DNA from 2 places in the Paraburkholderia youngii genome. Region 1 is predicted to be linked to the other one. Evidence: predicted binding sites of a transcription regulator. Region 1 holds the regulator's gene; the other holds the start of a gene.

Evidence for each region. Region 1 encodes LexA, which represses DNA repair genes until DNA is damaged. Its sites were predicted from a motif close to ACTGTATNNNNATACAGT; they were not measured.
Region 2: the regulator LexA is predicted to act here: its motif matches at 1,563-1,580, upstream of G5S42_RS02570 (PA0069 family radical SAM protein).

Annotation. Positions count from the first base shown of each region.
Region 1 covers NZ_JAALDK010000001.1:4,772,909-4,776,319, reverse strand. Annotated here, with positions in the region: gene G5S42_RS21875 (universal stress protein) at 88-555, shown strand; gene G5S42_RS21870 (DUF2939 domain-containing protein) at 627-1,244, opposite strand; gene G5S42_RS21865 (hypothetical protein) at 1,364-1,708, opposite strand; gene lexA (transcriptional repressor LexA) at 1,807-2,457, opposite strand; gene G5S42_RS21855 (sulfate ABC transporter substrate-binding protein) at 2,769-3,411, shown strand, end outside.
Region 2 covers NZ_JAALDK010000001.1:543,443-546,853, reverse strand. Annotated here, with positions in the region: gene G5S42_RS02575 (NINE protein) at 1-318, shown strand, start outside; gene G5S42_RS02570 (PA0069 family radical SAM protein) at 353-1,504, opposite strand; gene G5S42_RS02565 (Lrp/AsnC ligand binding domain-containing protein) at 1,651-2,139, opposite strand; gene G5S42_RS02560 (D-amino acid dehydrogenase) at 2,320-3,411, shown strand, end outside.

The sequences.
Region 1 (3,411 bases):
CTTAGCGTTTTCCATCCCTTGCAAGCCGAATTGCGGCGCACCATGATTGATTCAGACCGCGCTTTCCGCGCGAATGGGAGAAGACAGATGGCGAGCTACCAGAAAATCCTGTTGTGCTACGACGGCTCGCGCGAAGGCCGCAAAGCCCTGCGTTGCGGCGCCGATCTGGCGTTGGACCTGAAGGCGGAAACGCATCTGCTGTCGGTAGTAGACATGCGTTCCAGCATCGCGCAAAGCGCGGGCTTATTGACCGATGTGGCCTGCGGAAGCTTCGAAAAAACGGCCCGCGAAATTCTGCAGGAGGGCGTGAACTGGCTGACCGAGCGAGGCGTGAACGCGCAGGGGCATTTCGCATTCGGTCATCCGATCGACGAGATCGCCAATCTTGCCAACGAGTTGCACGTCGACCTCGTGGTGGTGGGACATCGCTGCCGGACCGGTTTGTCGAGGTGGTGGATGGGGGCGGGCAACACGCCGCTGCTCGACCGCGTGTCGTGCAGCATTCTGGTGGCGTGCTCGTCCGCGCAGGAGCAGCAGCAGGCGGCCGCGGCGTAATACGAACAAACCTGACACGCGGCTGGCTCCAATGGCCAGCCCGCGCATCTCTTCAGTTCACGGCTTGAACCTCACTCGTTCAGATTGATCGCCGCGAGCTTCCACGTGACCAGCCCTTCGCGACGGAAGATAGCCGAATAGTTCGCGTTGCCTTCGCCGCGCCGGTACGTGACCACAAACTCGTTGAGACTCCGATAGCCGGCCGTGCTTTGGCGCCCGGGCGGCGGCGCGCTTGCGTGCGTGGTGGTGTCGCCCGCGGCCGATGCGGCCGGCGCTTCTCCGCCCGCGGCTGGCGGTGCTGACGGTTGCTCGCCCGGTGTGCCGCGCGGCGGCATGCCGTTCAGCAGTGCCGCGACGCCGTCGGGTGTCGCATAGGCATCGACGAGCGGGCCGATCAGTGTCACGCCGATCACCGCGCCGATCGTGGCCATCTTGTTCCCGGCATCCGCTTCGAGCCGGTGCGTCAGCATGGCGCCCACCTGCTGCTTCAGGCTATCGCGCAGCGCGGGGAAGTCGACGTACTGATTGACGGTTTGCACGTCACGCGCGTCTGCCGCGCGTTTGAGATTGTTCACCGCGAGATACGGTGACGCGTAAATAAAGCCTAGCGCGGCAATCACGATCACCACGATCAGCGTGATCAGCAGCGGCCGGGTGGCGCTGCCCTGTGTGCGTTTCGGAATTGTCATCGAATGGGACTCCACGTCAGTGATGATCTAACGTCGACCACGGCGAGGTCGAAACGATCCCATTCCACGCGAATCTCTGAACATCCGAAGTGCTTATTGCATGCGTGCTCAGAATTCGCTCAGGCTTCGAACACCGCGCCGTGCACGTTGGCTTCGTCGGCTATGCAACGATCGATCATACGGCATACGGCGTCGACGGTGCCGACCATGATCAGTCGCGACGGTCCATGATAGACCCGCACCGGAGCGCGGCGCGCGGGCTCCGCGATATTCAGCGCCGAATTCAGCGATACGCGCGCAAACGCCGGCAACGACGACGGCAGACCGGAAGCTTCGGCAGGCACGTCGAACAGCGGCGGCGTGCGCGCCGCGGGCGCGTCGATCGGCGCGCAAGGCGTGAGCTTGCGCAGATGGCGCAGACGGCCGAACTGGCGAAAAGGCAGCAGGCGGGCAAGGCGTTCCATGAGTCTCTCCAGACGATGCGGCTTGAATGCGCGGCGTAATGCGGGCGTTAATGCGGCTTGGTTCGGACAAACCGGCGCGAGCGTTCCGGCAACAAAGATCAGAACTCGCTGGGGCGAATCAGCCCGACCGCGATTCCTTCGAGCGCGAAATCCGCGCTGCCGGTTTCCACGAAGATGTTGTCGTAGTCGGGGTTTTCGGCGATCAGTTCGATGCCGTTCGGCCGGCGCTTCAGACGCTTGACCGTCACGTCGTCGCCAAGCCGCGCAATGATGATCTGGCCGTCTTTCGCTTCGCTGCGCTTTTGCACCGCGAGCAGGTCGCCGTCGAGAATGCCGGCGTCGCGCATCGACAGGCCGCGCACCTTCAGCAGGTAATCGGGCTTGCTCGAGAACAGCGCCGGGTCGCACGCGTAGTGCTGCGAGATATGTTCCTGCGCGAGGATCGGGCTACCCGCCGCGACCCGGCCGATCAGCGGCAATGACAACTGCATCAGGCCCGCATGCGGCAGCGTGAACTGGTGCGGCGCATCCTCCTGCCCGGACAGCAGGCGGATGCCGCGCGACGCGCCGGCCGCGAGTTCGATCACGCCCTTGCGCGCCAGCGCGCGCAGATGCTCTTCCGCGGAATTGGCCGAGCTGAAACCGAGTTCGGCGGCAATTTCCGCGCGAGTGGGCGGAAAGCCGGTGCGTTCGATCGCGCGGCGGATCAGATCGAAAACCTGCTGCTGTCGTGCGGTGAGTTTGGTCATGGCCACTGTATGTATGAACAGGTGACTGTATTTTTATACAGTATTCGGCGCATTTCAAGCTTTACTTTAAGTTCGACGCAAGGGGCGCGCTGGGGCGTCGTTTATCGGCGACATGGCGACGATTTCGGCGTCTGAACAGCCGGTGCGTCTGCCGTTACCACTTTTGGGCATTAAAAAATGAAGAAACATTATTTTTAATGATGAAAGCCCTTCGATAGACTGGCTTCCGGTTAGCGCTCATGTGCACGTGACCGCGACGCAAAACAACACCAGACGCTTATCAGCGGACCATCACGCGGAGAGAAACTGAAATGAACCATCGGCATACGGGGCTCGCGGCTCGAACCAGAAAACTGATCACGGCGCTTGCCGTCGGCGCGGTGGGTACGCTCGGCATGTTGGGCGCAAGCGGCGTCGCGCACGCCGACACCACGCTGCTGAACGTGTCCTACGATCCGACGCGCGAGCTGTATCAGGACATCAATCAGGCATTCGGCAAAGAATGGAAGGCCAAGACCGGCGAAGCCGTCACCTTCAAGCAGTCGCACGGCGGCTCGGGCGCGCAGGCTCGCTCGGTGCTCGACGGTCTGCAGGCCGACGTCGTGACGCTCGCGCTCGCATATGACATCGACGCCATCGCGAACAAGGGGCTCGTCGACAAGAACTGGCAGAAGCGTCTGCCGGACAACGCCTCGCCGTACACGTCGACGATCGTGTTTCTGGTGCGCAAGGGCAACCCGAAGCACATCAAGGATTGGGACGATCTGGTGAAGCCGGGCGTGTCGATCGTGACGCCGAATCCGAAGACCTCCGGCGGCGCGCGCTGGAACTACCTGGCCGCGTGGGCGTACGCCGAGCATCAGCCGGGCGGCAACGACCAGAAGGCCAAGGAGTTCGTCGGCAAGCTGTACAAGAACGCCGGCGTGCTCGATTCGGGCGCGCGCGGCGCGACCA
Region 2 (3,411 bases), 4.2 Mb from region 1:
ATCGGCATTCCCGGCGTGATGCTGCTGATCGCGACCGAGCGCGCGTCGATCCTCGGCTGGGTGCTTGCGTCGATCGGTGCGGTTTCACTGTTCGCTGCGTTTCTGGCCGCGCTCGTCTACGGGCTGCGTCCGGATCAGAAATGGGATGCGCAATTCAACGCCCACACGCAACGCAAAAGCCGCTCGGGCTGGACGGTCATTTTCGTCGTGATCTTTTCGCTGCTCATCGGTGCGTTTCTGCTGATGACCGGTCTCGCGCTCGCGTTCCAGACCTACTTCGAAAGCCAGGTCGAAGCGGCCAAAGCGATTTCGCAGTAACACCCGTCGCGGGACCAGCAGGCCTTCCTGCGCGCTAGAAAAGCCTCAATTGCGGATTGTCACGCGCCGGTGCGCTCGCCTGCCCGGCGCGCGGCGACTCGATCCGGCGGAAGTGCGACATGTCGAGAATGCCGCGGTCACGCCCGCTCAGCCCCAACCGGCGCGCGGCCTTGTGAAAGCGCTGCTTGAGCAGATCCGCCCATAACCCCTCTCCCTTCATGCGGGTCGAGAACGACGAGTCGTAATCCTTGCCGCCCCGCATGTCGTGCACACGGTTCATCACGCGCTCGGCACGATCCGGGAAATGTGCGCTCAGCCAATCCTTGAACAGCGGCGCGACCTCCCACGGCAACCGCAGCACGATATAGCTCGCGTTGCTGGCGCCCGCTTCCGCGCACGCTTCGAGCACGCGCTCCATGTCCGGTTCGGTGACGAACGGGATAACCGGCGCGATGCTGACGCCGACCGGAATGCCCGCCTCGCTGAGCGTACGGATCGTGCGCAGCCGGCGCGACGGCGTGGCCGCGCGCGGTTCGAGCGTGCGCGCGATGTCGGCGTCAAGCGTGGTGATCGTGATCGCGGCCATGAATTGCCCGCGCTCCGCCATTGGCGCGAGCAGGTCGATATCGCGCTCGATCAGCGACGATTTGGTGATCGCCCCGAACGGGTGATTGCGCTCGCTGAGCACCTCGATCACCCGACGCGTAAGTCGCAAGTCGCGTTCGGCCGGCTGCCATGCGTCGGTCGCGACGCCGAGCGCGATCGGCTCGGGCACATAGGATTTCTTCGACAGTTCCCGCTCGAGCAGCTCGGGCGCGTTGATCTTCGCGTAGATGCGGCTTTCGAAATCGAGCCCCGGCGACAACCCCAGGTAACTGTGCGTGGGCCGCGCGAAGCAATAGATGCAACCGTGCTCGCAACCGCGATACGGATTCAGCGACACATTGAACGGAATGTCCGGCGACGCGTTGCGTGTGAGGATGGTTTTCGCGCGCTCCTCGAACACCTGCGTGCGCAGGAGCTTCGGCTCGCAGTCTTCGTCGGCCGCCTGCCAGCCGTCGTCGACGGCCTCGCGCTGGTCGACTTCGTAGCGGCCTTGCAGGTTCGTGACCGCACCGCGCCCCTTGCGAGGCGCCGGCGGCGCGATCGGAAATTCGGGAATGTCAGGGGTGTCGGGGTCATCCACGGCGGGCCACGCAAAGCTAGCACAAACACGAAGCGCCAAAAGAAAACGGCGCAAAACACCTGTATAAATATACAGTATTTGCGCCGTTTGTCGAGCACTTCGTGTGCCGCGAGATGCGCGACCAGTCCCGCCAGCGATCAGGCACTTTAGTCGGTCACCGCGATCGTCAGCGTCTCCTTGATTTCCTCCATCACCACATAGCTCTTCGACTGCACCGCTCCCGGCAACTGCAGCAGGATGTCGCCGAGCAACTTGCGGTAGTCGGCCATTTCGCCGATGCGCGCCTTGATCAGATAGTCGAAATCGCCCGACACGAGGTGGCACTCGAGCACCTCGGGGATCTTCTGCACCTCGCGGCGGAACTGGTCGAACATGTTGCCGCTCTTGTGATCGAGCGTGATCTCGACGAACACCAGCAGCGCCGCGCCCAGTTCTGCCGGATTCACGCGCGCGTAGTAGCCGGTGATCACGCCGTCGCGCTCCATCCGCTTGACGCGCTCGATGCAAGGTGTCACCGACAGACCGACCCGTTCCGCCAGGTCTTTCATCGCCATACGGCCGTCCTGCTGCAACAGCCGCAGGATCTTGTGATCGAGCTTATCGAGAGCCCGCACGGGATGGCGCTGGGTACGCATAGTGTTTTTGCTGAAAATGATGAAAATACGATAACAAAACCTGCTTCACTGTTAATAGTATAGCGGTTAACACTGGGCAGACGGCATTTCACCTCACGTTGCAGCTCGTTGAATCGAAGCAGATCGAATCCAGCGAAACGCGCCTTGCCCTCACTCAATTTTTGGACATCTGGAGCAGCTATGCGAGTCGTCGTTTTGGGCAGTGGCGTCGTCGGTGTAACGAGCGCGTACTACCTTGCACGCGCCGGTCACGAAGTGACCGTCATCGATCGCGAGGCCAGCCCGGCGCTCGAAACCAGCTTTGCCAACGCGGGCCAGATCTCGCCGGGCTACGCGTCGCCGTGGGCCGCGCCGGGCGTGCCGCTGAAGGCCGTCAAGTGGATGTTCCAGAAGCACGCGCCGCTCGCGATCCGCCTCGACGGCACTACGTTCCAGCTGCAATGGATGTGGCAGATGCTGCAGAACTGCACGGCGCCGCGCTATGCGGTAAACAAGGGCCGCATGGTGCGGCTCGCCGAATACAGCCGCGACTGCCTGCAGGCGCTGCGAGCCGACACCGGCATCCAGTACGAAGGCCGCACCGGTGGCACGCTGCAGGTATTTCGCACGCAGCAGCAGTTCGACGGCGCCGCGAAAGACATCGCCGTGCTGCAGGAAGCCAACGTGCCGTACGAGTTGCTGAGCGCCGACCAACTCGGCAAGGCCGAACCGGCGCTCGCCGCGGTGTCGCACAAGCTCACCGGCGGCCTGCGCCTGCCAGGCGACGAAACGGGCGACTGCCAGATGTTCACGACGCGCCTCGCGGCACTCGCCGAGCAACTGGGCGTCAAGTTCCGCTACAACACGCCGATCGACGCGCTCGCGATGGCAGGCGGCCGCATCGCCGGCGTGCAGTGCGGCGGCGAACTGGTGCGCGCGGACTCGTTCGTGGTCGCGCTCGGCTCGTACTCGACGCGCTTCCTCGACGGCATCGTGAAGATTCCGGTCTATCCGCTGAAGGGCTATTCGATCACCGCGCCGATCGTCGACGCGGCTGCCGCGCCGGTGTCGACCGTGCTCGACGAGACCTACAAGATCGCGATCACGCGCTTCGATGACCGGATTCGCGTCGGCGGCATGGCTGAGGTCGTCGGCTTCGACAAATCGCTGCGCGAGGCGCGCCGCAAGACGCTCGAGCTTTCGGTGAACGACCTGTTCCCCGGCGGCGGCGACACGTCGAAGGCGACGTTCTGGACCGGTCTGCGACCGATGACGCCGGACAGCACGCCGATC